DNA from 3 places in the Dermacoccus sp. 147Ba genome. Region 2 is predicted to be linked to each of the others. Evidence: riboswitches for the same ligand, from Rfam matches in the RefSeq annotation. Region 2 holds a riboswitch; each other region holds the start of a gene.

What was found. Region 2 has a riboswitch for S-adenosylmethionine ahead of EVU97_RS01580 (aminotransferase class V-fold PLP-dependent enzyme). Riboswitches for the same ligand answer to the same signal wherever they lie in the genome.
Region 1: it holds a riboswitch for S-adenosylmethionine, as region 2 does, so the genes downstream of both, EVU97_RS14640 (MetQ/NlpA family ABC transporter substrate-binding protein) here and EVU97_RS01580 (aminotransferase class V-fold PLP-dependent enzyme) in region 2, are expected to answer to the same signal.
Region 3: it holds a riboswitch for S-adenosylmethionine, as region 2 does, so the genes downstream of both, EVU97_RS12180 (TauD/TfdA family dioxygenase) here and EVU97_RS01580 (aminotransferase class V-fold PLP-dependent enzyme) in region 2, are expected to answer to the same signal.

What each region holds. Positions count from the first base shown of each region.
Region 1 covers NZ_SEHL01000018.1:5,537-9,740, reverse strand. Annotated here, with positions in the region: gene EVU97_RS14650 (acyl-CoA thioesterase) at 1-258, shown strand, start outside; gene msrA (peptide-methionine (S)-S-oxide reductase MsrA) at 350-1,003, shown strand; SAM riboswitch class IV at 1,231-1,342, shown strand; gene EVU97_RS14640 (MetQ/NlpA family ABC transporter substrate-binding protein) at 1,563-2,528, shown strand; gene EVU97_RS14635 (methionine ABC transporter ATP-binding protein) at 2,525-3,586, shown strand; gene EVU97_RS14630 (methionine ABC transporter permease) at 3,583-4,204, shown strand, end outside.
Region 2 covers NZ_SEHL01000001.1:334,672-338,875, forward strand. Annotated here, with positions in the region: gene EVU97_RS01575 (ribonuclease J) at 1-529, shown strand, start outside; gene EVU97_RS01580 (aminotransferase class V-fold PLP-dependent enzyme) at 936-2,324, opposite strand; SAM riboswitch class IV at 2,370-2,482, opposite strand; gene EVU97_RS01585 (DNA translocase FtsK) at 2,872-4,204, shown strand, end outside.
Region 3 covers NZ_SEHL01000009.1:85,218-89,421, forward strand. Annotated here, with positions in the region: gene EVU97_RS12175 (type ISP restriction/modification enzyme) at 1-1,285, shown strand, start outside; SAM riboswitch class IV at 1,891-2,006, shown strand; gene EVU97_RS12180 (TauD/TfdA family dioxygenase) at 2,022-2,906, shown strand; gene EVU97_RS12185 (GNAT family N-acetyltransferase) at 2,951-3,538, shown strand; gene EVU97_RS12190 (carbon starvation CstA family protein) at 3,656-4,204, shown strand, end outside.

The DNA of each region.
Region 1 (4,204 bases), on a different contig from region 2:
CACACGGGCACGTCGAGCATGCACGTGTCGGCGCGAGTGCGCTCGGGCAACCCGCGCACGGGCGAACTGAACCTCACGACCGAGTGCACGATGGTGCTTGTCGGCCTTGACAACGACGGCGACAAGCGGGCCGTGCCGCCTTGGGTGCCAACGCTTTCCGAGGACGTCGCGCTCGACACGGACGCGCAGACGATGGTCGAGATCCGCGCGAGGCTACTGCGCCCCATCCCACTCGAAGTGCCGCCGCTCGTCGACTGACGCGCGCCGTTCACGCGGTTGCTCCGCGAGTTCGGAATCCTCTCGGACACGCCTGCGTTGAACACAGCGACTCCAGTGAAAGGAACGCCCCATGTGGTTCACCCGTCAGGATTCCGCCCCGGTCGACGTCGCTGCCGTGCACGACGTTCTCGGCACGCCACTGCTCGGCGGGTGGCCGGACAAGACCGAGACGCTGTACGTCGCGATGGGATGTTTCTGGGGTGCGGAGCGCATCTTCTGGCAGATCCCGGGGGTCGTCTCGACGGCCGTCGGCTACATGGGTGGCGACCGTGAGAACCCCTCGTACGAGGACGTCTGCACGGGCACGACGGGCCACACCGAGGCCGTCCAGATCGCGTACGACCCGGAGAAGGTCTCCCCGGCCCAGCTGCTCAAGGCGTTCTGGGAGAACCATGACCCGACGACGGCCAACCGTCAGGGCAATGACATCGGCACGCAGTACCGCTCTGCGGTCTACTGGACGACGCCCCAGCAGGAGACCGCTACGCGTCGCACCGCGGAAGCGTTCCAGGATGCGCTGACCGACGCGGGCCGCGGCGCCATCACGACGGAGATGAAGCCCGCCGACGAAGCCGGAAAGTTCTGGCCGGCCGAGGGCTACCACCAGCAGTACCTCGCGAAAAATCCAGGCGGGTACTGCAATCACGGCTACAAGGGCGTGACGTGCCCGGTCGGCGTGGCCGACCTCCCCGCGCAGACCGACGTTCTTCCGCCGAGCAAATAAGCGCGAGCTCGGGGTACCTCGACCCCGTGGAGTCCACGCTCCGCCCCTAGTGACTCCAGCCCACGGGGAGAGCACGGCGTCAGCGCATCTCTCCACTGGGCAGACTTTCCTGCCGTTGGGTCGAGGCGGCGACTACCCAACCGCAGGAAACTCGGCCCAGCGGTGACACAGAGTGGCCCAGATCACTTGATTTGACGGGCTTCTCGCGGCGCCTCTAATGTAATGCCTGTCAAGAGATCCGATGCAAAGCCCTGGCTGGTCGGACGGCAACCCTCACGAACGTGGCGGGGTGCTCCAGGTGATGACACGGCCGCGTCAACCGCGCGGCAAGCACGTTCCGCACCCGGAACACATCCCTTTCGAGGGCTTCGTACCGGTGCGCCCGATCCCGGGAGATCACATGCAGCACACGCATCGCCCCACCCAGGCCCCCACCGCGCGACCGCACACGCACGACGCCGCGTTCGCGCGCCCCAAGCACTGACCGCACCCATCGTCGGGCGGTCGTCGCCGCCCACCCCACCGGCGCCTCGCACGCCCCTTCGAGGAAGGCATCACCATGTCCGAGAACACCAACTCCACCACCCCCGGAGCCAGCCCGGCCGTCCAGGCCCTGCCCGAAAAGCCGAAGAGCAACGGCCCCAAGTACGCGGCCATCGGCGCAGGCGTCCTCGTCGTCGCGCTCGCCGCAGGCTTCGGCATCAAGGCCTTCACGGGTAGCGACGACGAGAAGCTGACGAAGATCACCGTCGGTACCACCGAAGCGTCCGACCCGTACTGGACCGAACTGGTCAAGGTCGGCAAGAAGAAGTACGGCCTCGACATCCAGCCGGTCAACTTCACCGACTACACGCAGGCCAACCCGGCGCTCTCCCAGGGCCAGGTCGACGTCAACCAGTTCCAGCACCTGCAGTTCCTCGCCGACTACAACGCCGCGAAGAACGACACCCTGACGCCGGTCGGCTCCACCTACATCGTGCCGCTGTCGCTGTACTCGAAGAAGCACACCACGGTGAACGAGTTCGCCGACGGCGGCAAGGTCGCCATCCCGAACGACGCGACGAACCAGGCACGCGCCCTCCTGCTCCTGCAGAGCGCCGGTCTGCTCACGCTCAAGGGCGGGGGCAACTCCCTGTCGACGCCCGCCGAGATCGACGCCGCGAAGTCGAAGGTCGGCGTCACGCCCGTCGACGCTGCCCAGACCGCAGCCGCCCTGCCCTCCGTCGAGGGCGCCGTGGTCAACAACAACTTCGCCGCCGACGCGAACCTCGACCCGAGCAAGGCGCTGTTCAAGGACGACCCCAAGGCGAAGTCCTCGGAGCCGTACATCAACGTCATCGTGGCCCGCAAGAAGGACGCCGACAACCCGACGTACGCGAAGTTCGTCCAGGCGTACCACGAGAAGTCGGTGCAGGACCTCATCTCCAAGCGCACCAAGGGAACCCAGTACGAGGTGAAGCGTTCCGTCGCGGACGTGCGCGGCATCCTCACCCGCATCGAGTCGCAGATCAAGGCCAAGAAGTGACCCCCACTCCCCCGGCCCGACCCGAGAACGCGCCGGCGGTCCGGCTGCGCGGCGTGAGCAAGACCTTCGTGCGCGGCAAGAAGAACGTCACCGCGCTGCAGGAGATCGACCTCGACGTCGCTACCGGCCGCGTCCTCGCCGTCATCGGGTTCTCCGGTGCAGGCAAGAGCACCCTCGTGCGGCTCATCAACGCGCTCGAGACCCCGACGACCGGCTCCGTCGAGGTCGACGGCGTCGATCTGGCGGGTCTGGGAGCAAAGCAGATCCGAGCTCTGCGGGCCCGCATCGGCATGGTGTTCCAGCAGTTCAATCTCATCCGCTCGCGCACGGTGTACGCCAACGTCGCCTATCCGCTCGAGGTCGCCGGTTGGGACAAGGACAAGCAGGAGGCGCGAGTCACCGAACTGCTCCACTTCGTCGGTCTGACGGAGAAGGCCTGGGCCTATCCTGACGAGCTGTCCGGCGGCCAGAAGCAGCGCGTCGGCATCGCCCGCGCCCTGGCCACGAACCCGGAGATCCTGCTCGCCGACGAGTCGACCTCCGCCCTCGACCCCGACACGACGAAGGACGTCCTCGCCCTCCTGCGCCGCGTCAACGATGAGCTCGGCGTGACGATCGTCGTCATCACGCACGAGATGGACGTCGTGCGTGAACTGGCCGACGACGTCGTGGTCCTCGAACACGGCCGCCTCGTCGAATCCGGGCCGACCGAGCAGGTGCTCGGCGCACCGACATCGTCAGCCACGCGGCGGCTCGTCGACGCGACGCTGCGCAACGTGCCCGACGCCCGCGAGATCGCGCGGCTGCGCGAGAGGGTGAGCGGACGCCTCGTCACGGCAACCGTCCACGACTCCGCTGGATTCGGAAGGGTTCTCGCCTCCACCGGCGCCCGCGGTGTCGAACCGGAGATCGTCCACGGTGGCCTCACGCCCCTCAAGGAAGCGAACCTCACGACGTTGACCCTGGCCCTGCGCGGTGACGACGTCACCGTCACGCAGGTGCTGACCGACCTCGCCCAGGTCGCCACCGTCCACGAACTCGAGGAGGCCACGGCATGAAGGTCATCACTGCGGACACGGACTGGAGCGCACTGCGCCCCGTGCTGTGGGAGTCGGTCGGGCAGACCCTCCTCATGGTCAGCGCCACCATCGTCCTCGGCGGTCTGTTCGGGCTCGTGCTCGGCGTGCTGCTCAACACGACGCGCCGCGGCGGCATCATGGCCAACCCGACGGTTCACACGATCCTCAACGTGCTCGTCAACATCATCCGGCCGATCCCGTTCATCATCTTCGCGGCCGCGCTCGGTCCGCTGACGCTGAAGGTCACCGGCTCGACGATCGGTACCGCGTCGATGATCTTCCCGCTGACGCTCGCCGCAACGTTCGGCATCAGTCGCATCGTCGAACAGAACCTCGTGAGTGTCGACCCGGGCGTCATCGAGGCGGCTCAGGCGATGGGCGCGAGCCCGTGGCGGATCATCCGCACCGTTCTCATCCCCGAGGCGCTCGCGCCGCTCATCCTCGGGTACACCTTCGCGCTCGTCGCCGTCATCGACATGACCGCGGTCGTCGGCGCGATGGGCGGCGGCGGTCTCGGCAACTTCGCGCTGGCGTACGGCTACCAGCGCTACCAGTGGGCCGTGACGTGGGCAGCCGTCGTCATCATCATCGTGTTCG
Region 2 (4,204 bases):
CTACAACATCGTCAAGCCGAAGAACGTCATGCCGATCCACGGCGAATGGCGCCACCTCGTGGCCAACGGCAAGCTCGCCGCAGCCACCGGAGTGCCCGCCGAGCAGGTGCTCCTCGCCGAGAATGGCGTCGTCGTCGACCTCGTCGACGGCAAGGCCGCCATCACCGGCGCCGTGCCCGTCGGTTACGTCTACGTCGACGGCTCCCTTGTCGGCACCACCGACGAAGACATGCTCAAGGACCGCCGCGTCCTGCGCGACGAAGGCTTCATCACCATCACCGTCGTCCGCAACGCCTCCACCGGAGAGATCGTCGCCGGCCCCGACATCCGCACCCGCGGATTCGCCGAAGGCGACGAGGTCTTCGAACGCATCCGCCCCAAGATCGAGCAGGCCCTCGCCGACGCCCGCGGCAAGGGCATCACCGACACCCACCAGCTCCAGCAGGTCATCCGCCGCACCGTCGGCGGGTTCGTCGGTGGCAAGCTGCGCCGTCGGCCGATGATCATTCCGATTGTTCTGAACGCGTAGCCGGCGCTTCGCGCCGGCGGAGCGTTCAGAACAATCGGTCGCGGTGTGGTTTCACGCGCAGGGATGGGCCTCGCAAGCTCGGCCTTCCCTGCGCGTGAAACCACACCGCTGCATTGTTCGGCGCGTCGTCCGGCCAGGCCCTGGCGGGCCTGTCTCGGTGCGGCACGCGGCCGTCCACTTCTCGGGGTGGGCGGCTTTCGTATGGCTGTCACCAGCCCGTGGTCGGCGCGATTTCCGCCCGCCAAGCCATGGTGGCGTCTGGGTAGTCACTTGACGGTCGGACGCGGGCCCGGGCAACCGGGCGTGTTGGTGCCCTTCTCGGCACTCCTTCCGGGCATCCTCCGGGCAAGGCCATTGCGAATGACTCGGGCCGCCGGTCCCCAGAACCGGCGGCCCGAGCCGTCCGTCACCAGGGGCGGGGCTCGCTCAGATCCCGCTCGTCACCCACCGGTGCCCAGCCGATGCCCGGCGTGTGCACGTAGTCGAACGCCGGGCCGCGCTCCACGAGCGCACGCACCGCCGCGACGAGACGGTGCGCATGCTCCACCGTCGTCGCGAGGCCGATGGAGGCGCGCACCGCCGTCGCGCCCTTGCCGAGCCGCTCGTCACACAGCAGATGCGCACAGAAGCGGCCGTCGCGCACCGCAATGCCGTGCTCGTCCGCGAGCACCTGAGCCACGAGCGTCGGGTCGTACCCGTCGACCGTGAACGTCGTGACGCCGACACCGTCGACAGGCTCGTCGTCGGAGCCGAGCACGTGAAGAATCTTCACACCCGGCAGCGCGCTCAACCCGTCCCGGATGATGCCGTGAACACGGTGCTCGTGGTTCTCGATCGCGTGACTGTGAGCGCGCAGCTTCGCCGCGGCCGCCGCGAGAGCGATCGCGCCGACGGCGTTCGGCGTGCCGCCCTCGTGCCGTGCCGGGCCTTCGGACCACTCGACGTCGTCCGTTGTCACCCGCTTGCTCGCACCGCCGGCCGGGAGGTACGGATCGGCCGCATCCAGCCAGTCGGCGCGACCCGCGAGAACGCCGGCGCCGTACGGGGCATACATCTTGTGACCCGAGAACGCGACGTAGTCGACGCCCCACGCGGCGACGTCGATGACGCGGTGCGGAGCCAGCTGCGCCGCATCGACGACCGACCGTGCCCCGTGGGAGCGCGCGACGGCGGCCAGTTCACCGATCGGCCAGATCTCCCCGGTCACGTTGCACGCACCCGTGATGACGACGAGCGCGGGAGCATCCGATGTCGCGCGGAAGCGGGAGAGCGCGGCGTCGACGGTGGCGATCGCAGCCTCGGGGGAGGACGGCACCGACAGTCGCGTCGTGCGCTCGGCGGGCCAGGGGAGGAGCGCCGCGTGGTGCACGGATTCGAAGACGAAGACCTGAGCGTTGTCGGGCAGGACGTGGGCGAGCAGAGCCAGCGCATCCGTGGTGTTGCGTGTGAAGACGACGTGGCTGTCCTCGCCGAGACCGACGAAGTGCGCCACCTCCGAACGCGCCTCCTCGAACCAGCCGGTCGTCAGACGCGAGGCGTACCCCGCCCCGCGATGAACCGAGCCGTAGGTGCGCAGGATGCGCTCCGCAGCCTCGGCAACGCCCACGAGGGCAGGAGCGGTGGCACCGTGATCGAGGTTCGCGAACTCGACGACCGTGTGGTGCAAGGTCGGCACACCGACACCGTCAGAGACGGTTGCAGGGGTGGCGCGGGCGCTCGTCCGAACAGCAGAAAGGGAAGCGGGCAACGACTTCGGCTGACGGGTCGCAGCGAGCGTCGAAAGGACAGAACTCATGAGGAGACTCCTTCGTCAGGGGTCCGCCCGACGAGAAGCGTCGCGAACCCGCGCTTGCTGCGTGCGGTCGCACGCAGCCAGGTCGTCACCCGGAGCACCCCACCGCGGTGGAGGGTTGCCGTCCAGCAAGCCGGGGCTGTGCGCTGGAACTCGTGACCGAGCAACACCTTGACATGCGACTCCTCGTACCGTCCACGAATGTGCCCGAGGTCGCCCGGATGGTGAGATGCGACTCGCTGTTCACGCCGCCCCTCGGGGCCGACAGATCGTCGTGCGGTCCCCGGCGTGGGGCCGAAGAACTGCGCCCCTTCTCCCGTAATCTGGCCGGGTGGCGACACGGAAAACACCCCCGAACGACAGCGTTCTCGTAGCGAAGAAGAGTGCCCCGAACAGTCGGAGCACCACCTCCTCGCGCGCCCGCACCACCCCGGCGAAGAACGCGCCCCGCAAGCAGGCGCCCTCCAAGAGCGCGCCCGGCAAGGGGCGCGGTTCGAGCTCGGCTCAGCAGGGCCCGTCGGCCTCCAGCCGTGCTGCTCGTGGCGCCTGGATGGGGGTTTCCCACGTCGCCGGCGGCACCGTGCGTCGTGTCGGCGCCAGCGCTGCCGAACTCGAGCCGGAGCACCGTCGCGACGGCATCGGCTTCTTCCTCCTCGCCCTCGGCATCGTTGTCGCGGCGCGCGAGTGGTGGAACCTGCCCGGCATGTTCGGTGACATCGTCCACGCCGTCGCCGCGGGAACGTTCGGCGTCATCGCCTACGTCCTGCCTGTCGTGTTCATCGGCATGGGTCTACACATGTTCCGCCACCCGCGCGGCCACCAGCCCACCCACCGCATGTCGATCGGTCTCGGCATCCTCGCCCTCGGCTCCACCGGTATCGCTCACCTCGTCGGCGGACGCCCGGCCGCGGGTGACGTCGACGCCGTGCGTGACGCCGGCGGAGTGCTCGGCGTCATCTCCGGTGGCCCGCTGGCCGCAGGCCTGACGCTCTGGGGCGCCGGCGTCATCCTCGGCCTCGTGTCGTTCTTCGGTTTCCTCGTGCTGACGCGCACGCCGGTCAACCGCATCCCTCAGCGTCTGCGTGAGGTTGAGGCCACGATCTTCGGTGGTCACGCTCCGACCGAGGAGCGCGACTACGCCCAGCGCGACGCCGTCGCCGACGACCTGCACGGCGCCGACATCGGCAACCGTGCGCGCGGCGGAGCACCCCGCCGCGCCGCCGACGTGCACCACGGCGACGAGCCGTACGAGCAGGCAGCAGAGGTCGTCGGCCGCGGTCCGCGCGGTCGCGGGCGTGGCTCGCGCAAGCCCCTCGGTCGTCAGCGCGGCGAGCAGCAGATCTACGACATCGACACGATCGAAGGCGGCGACCCGGCGGACGGCTCCGCCGACGAGGGCGAGCGCGCCACGTCGGCCGGCGCGGCAGCTCTGGCTCGGGCCCGCGGCTCGCGTGCGACCACGTCACGCCCGGCCACCACGGACGAGGCCGACACCGCCGCCGTCGAGACGGCCGGTGGCTCCAAGCAGCGTCCGGGCGAATCGCCCAAGGCCGCCGCAGCCCGCCAGGAGACGGCGCAGCGCCCGGCCGCCGAGGTGCCTCAACGTCAGGTCGAGGCTCAGCCGACGGAGCAGCTCCCACAGCGCGTCGAGCAGCTCGCCCTCGCCGGCGACATCACGTACACGCTGCCCGAGTCGACCCTCCTCGAGGAGGGCACGCCGCCCAAGGAGCGTTCGGCCGCGAACGACCGCGTCGTCGACGCGCTCACCGAGGTGCTCGACCAGTTCGGCATCGACGCCGTCGTCTCCGGTTTCACCCGCGGCCCGACGGTCACGCGTTACGAGGTCGAGCTCGGCCCCGGCGTCAAGGTCGACCGCGTCACGG
Region 3 (4,204 bases), on a different contig from region 2:
CATCGCCCCGAACGCGCATGGCGACTGGCTCAACCAGCGCCGCGACGACTTTGAGGCGTTCCTGCCCCTTGCGGCGGACCAGGGTCCGCGAGGAATCTTTCAGGTCGGAAGGCCAGGTGTTCAGAGCAACCGGGACGCTTGGGTCTATAACGCGGGCAGAAAGCGCATTGCGCTTGCCATGCGCCGTGCCGTCCAGACGTATGAAGAAGCCCTCGCTGGCGAGCGGTCCTACGACCCGGCCAGAATCAAGTGGTCCTCTTCTCTTGAATCGCGTTTGGCCCGCGGACAACGCATCGGATTCGACCCCGGCCGCCTAGGGCACGCGATGTACCGCCCCTTCGAAAAGGCCAATCTGGTGATCGACCCCGACTGGTTACACCGTCCAGGAATCCTCCCAGTTTCCTTCCCAGTTCCCAATGTTGACAATTTGGGAATCGTGACGATGGGCCCGCGGGACGTTGCTCTTCCCGCAGTCCAGATGCTCGATTGCGTCCCCGACACAGCGTTGTTCGGTTATGCGACCCAGTTCGTGCCCCGGTACCGCTACGAGAAGGTCGATGCTGACGAAGGCATGCTGTCGCTCGGCACCTCAGCCGCACACGACGTCGTCGACGGATACCGCCGCATCGACAACATCACCGATGAGGCGCTGACGAGGTTCCAGGCGGCGTACGGAACCTCGATCACGAAGGACGACATCTTCTTCTACGTCTACGGGCTGCTGCACTCGCCCGACTACCGCGAGACGTACGCGGCGGACTTGAAGAAGGTGCTGCCGCGTATCCCGCTCGTCGAAGAAGCGCAGCCGTTCATCGACGCAGGGCGCAAGCTCTCGGAGCTGCACCTCGGATACGAGACCGTGGAGCCGTATCCACTCCCGGGCCTCGGCGCGCAGCCTGCCGGCGGTCAGGACCCGTACGCGTTCTACGCCGTCGGCGACAAGAAGATGCGCTTCGGGAAGCCGTCGCCCGAACAGAAGGCCGCGGGTGAGCGCCACGACCGCGCGACGATCCACTACAACTCGCGTATCACCCTCGCGGGCATCCCGCAGGAGGCGTACCGCTACATGCTGGGCTCACGTTCGGCGATCGAGTGGATCATTGATCGCTACTACATCAAGACGGACAAGGCCTCGGGCATCGTCAACGACCCGAACGACTGGTCGAAGGAAGTCGGCGACCCGCGGTACATCATCGACCTCCTAGCCCGCATCGTCACAGTGAGCCTCGGAACGATGAAAATTGTCGACTCCCTCCCTTTCTTGAAGGTTAAGTCGCAGCCATGAAAGTGACCGGCAAGATCCAGGATGAGAGTGTCAGTTGCGCTCTGGCAGGTGAAAAGTTTGACGGGCACTCCTGCACTCGAACAGCTCGGGGCTTTAGGGGTGTCATTGCGGATGGAACCGTGTGATGGGCCAGGCCTGGAAGGTCTCCGGCCCTCGCCTTTGGCTAGAGATGCCGGGCGAGAAGGAGGCACACCTCGCGGATAGGGGCTGTGAGCCAGGCAAGGTTCGTTGCGGTGTGGCCATTGTGAGCGCGGTTGCCGCGCTTTCACGGATGTCGCGGTGCAGGGAGTGCTTGCGCTTGGCTGGCCATGGAAGGCCATCGAAAGCGAAGCGAGCGGTTCTGCCCGGCCGCGGGTACGGAGTGCCAAAGGCGGCCGTTCGGATCGTTGGCGGGGGTGCGCCAGGATCGAAGCGTTGAAGTGGGAGTCGTCGCCGGTAGGGGCCCCTCGTCGGAGCTCCCTAGTGAGCGACGATCGGAAGGCGATCGACTGCGGGTGTCCAGGTTGCCCGCGACAACAGCACGACCTTCCGTTAGATCCCGCGATGCGGACACTCACCAACCAATAACTGTTCGTTCTGCGAAGCCTGCGCTTAAGTTATGAGTGGGTCACGAGTTCCGGCGACAAGTCTCGGCTGGCCGGACGGCAACCCTCCACTGCGGTGGGGTGCCCCGAGTAACGACCTGGCGCAACGCCGCCCGGCGTCTGCGCAAGCGCATCGAACCAAAGAGGCTGTCATGACACTTCTCGCCACCCACGCTCCCGCCACGACGCCCGGCCTGCGCATCGAGCGCCTCGGCCCGGCCCTGGGCGCCGTCATCCACGGCATCGACCTGGCGTCCATCGACGAGATCGCGGCCTTCGACATCCGCCGCGCCCTGCTCGCCCACAAGGTGCTCTTTTTCCGCGATCAGCACGGCTTCGACGACGACGCCCAGGTGCGCCTCGGCAACCTCCTCGGCGACCTGACGCCCGGCCACCCTGTCGCCGGCAACCACGAGCGCAGCGAGATCTACAACATCGATTCGAGCGACCCCGAGTTCTCCTTCTCCGATGTCTGGCACACCGACGTCACGTTCATGAAGCGGCCGCCGGCCATCAGCATCCTCCGCGCCGTGACGCTCCCGCCCTACGGCGGCGACACGTCCTGGGCCGACAGCCAGGCCGCCTACGACTCCCTCTCCGCACCCTTCAAGGCGCTCGCCGACCAGCTGCTCGCCGTCCACGACGGCAACCGCGAGTGGGGCGCCTTCCTCAAGAAGAACGGCGGCCACGAGTGGGAGGGCGAGATCGTCACCGAACTGCCCGCCGTCGAGCACCCCGTCGTCCGCGTCCACCCCGAGACCGGCCGCCGCGGCCTCTTCGTCAACCCCGGCTTCACGTCCCACGTCAGCGACGTCTCCGAAGCCGAATCGCGTGCCATCCTCGACGCCCTCTACGCCCACCTCACGCAGCCCGAGCACACGATCCGTCACCGCTGGGCGCCCGGCGACGTCGGCCTCTGGGACAACCGCGCCACCTCCCACTACGCCAACCGCGACTACACGAACACCCGCGTCATGCACCGCGTCACCGTGCGCGGCGACGAGCCCCGCGGCGTCGACGGCCTGCGCGCTCAGTAAGCGCAACGAAAACTGATCGACGCTCCACCGTCGGGGGTGATGAGATGACCGACATGATCGAACTCATCGCCCCCGACGCCGCGCGCTACGACGACTGGTCGGCCATGCTGCGCGAGTTTCGCGACGCCACCACCGACTCGCGCGGCGACCACTGGGTGTGCGCGGGCGGCATGGACGGCTCGGGCTTCTTCGCGGGCACCGACGTCGACATCACCTCCGACGGCTTTGCCGCCTACGTCGAAGACTGCGCCCGCCAGGGCAACACGATGTGGCCGCCGCACACCGGCCTCGTCCACTGCTCCTACTTCTGGATCGTCGACGACGGCGCCCTCGTCGGTCACCTCGCCCTGCGTCACGCGCTCAACGAGTTCCTCTACGAACTCGGCGGCCACATCGGCTACTCCGTGCGGCCGGCCGCTCGCGGACGCGGCATCGCGAAGGAGGCTCTGAAGCTCGGGCTCGCCGAAGCCGCCGCGCTCGACATCGCCCCCGTGCTCGTCTGCTGCGCGCAGACGAACGGCGCCTCGCGCGCCGTCATCGAGGCCTGCGGCGGGCAGCTCGAGGACGTTCGTGAAGACAGCCGTCGCTACTGGTTCGGCGACGGGCCGCGCCCCACCGGCCCCACTGCGTGACGCTCGTCCAAATTCGTGATGAAGGTGTGACCTCCACTCGCGGTGTCAAAACCCTGTGACCTACCCGACACGGCATAACGTGTCCCTGCTCACACTCACACGAAAAGGGAGGTCTTCGTGCCCGCGTCGAGCACCAAAACCCCCGAGCGCGACGGGAACACGCCCCCGGTCGCGGTCGACCTACCCCGCCAGATCACGGGACGTCAGAAGATCGTCATCGCCGTCGCGGCCGTCATCGCCGCCATCGGTTGGACGATGGTTGCGTTCGTCCGCGGCGAGCACGTCAACTCGATCTGGTTCGTCATGGCTGCCGTCGGCAGCTACGTCATCGGCTACATGCTGTACAGCCGCCTCATCCAGTACAAGGTCATCCGTCCGCGCGACGATCTCGCCACCCCGGCCGAGCAGTTCGAGAACGGCCAGGATTTCCTGCCCACCGACCGGCGCGTGCTGTTCGGTCACCACTTCGCCGCCATCGCCGGCGCCGGCCCGCTCGTCGGCCCCGTGCTCGCCGCGCAGATGGGTTACCTGCCGGGCACGCTTTGGATCATCTTCGGTGTGATCTTCGCGGGCGCCGTGCAGGACTACATGGTGCTCGCCATCTCCACGCGCCGCGGCGGTCGCAGCCTCGGCCAGATGGCCCGTGACACGCTCGGCCCGGTCGGC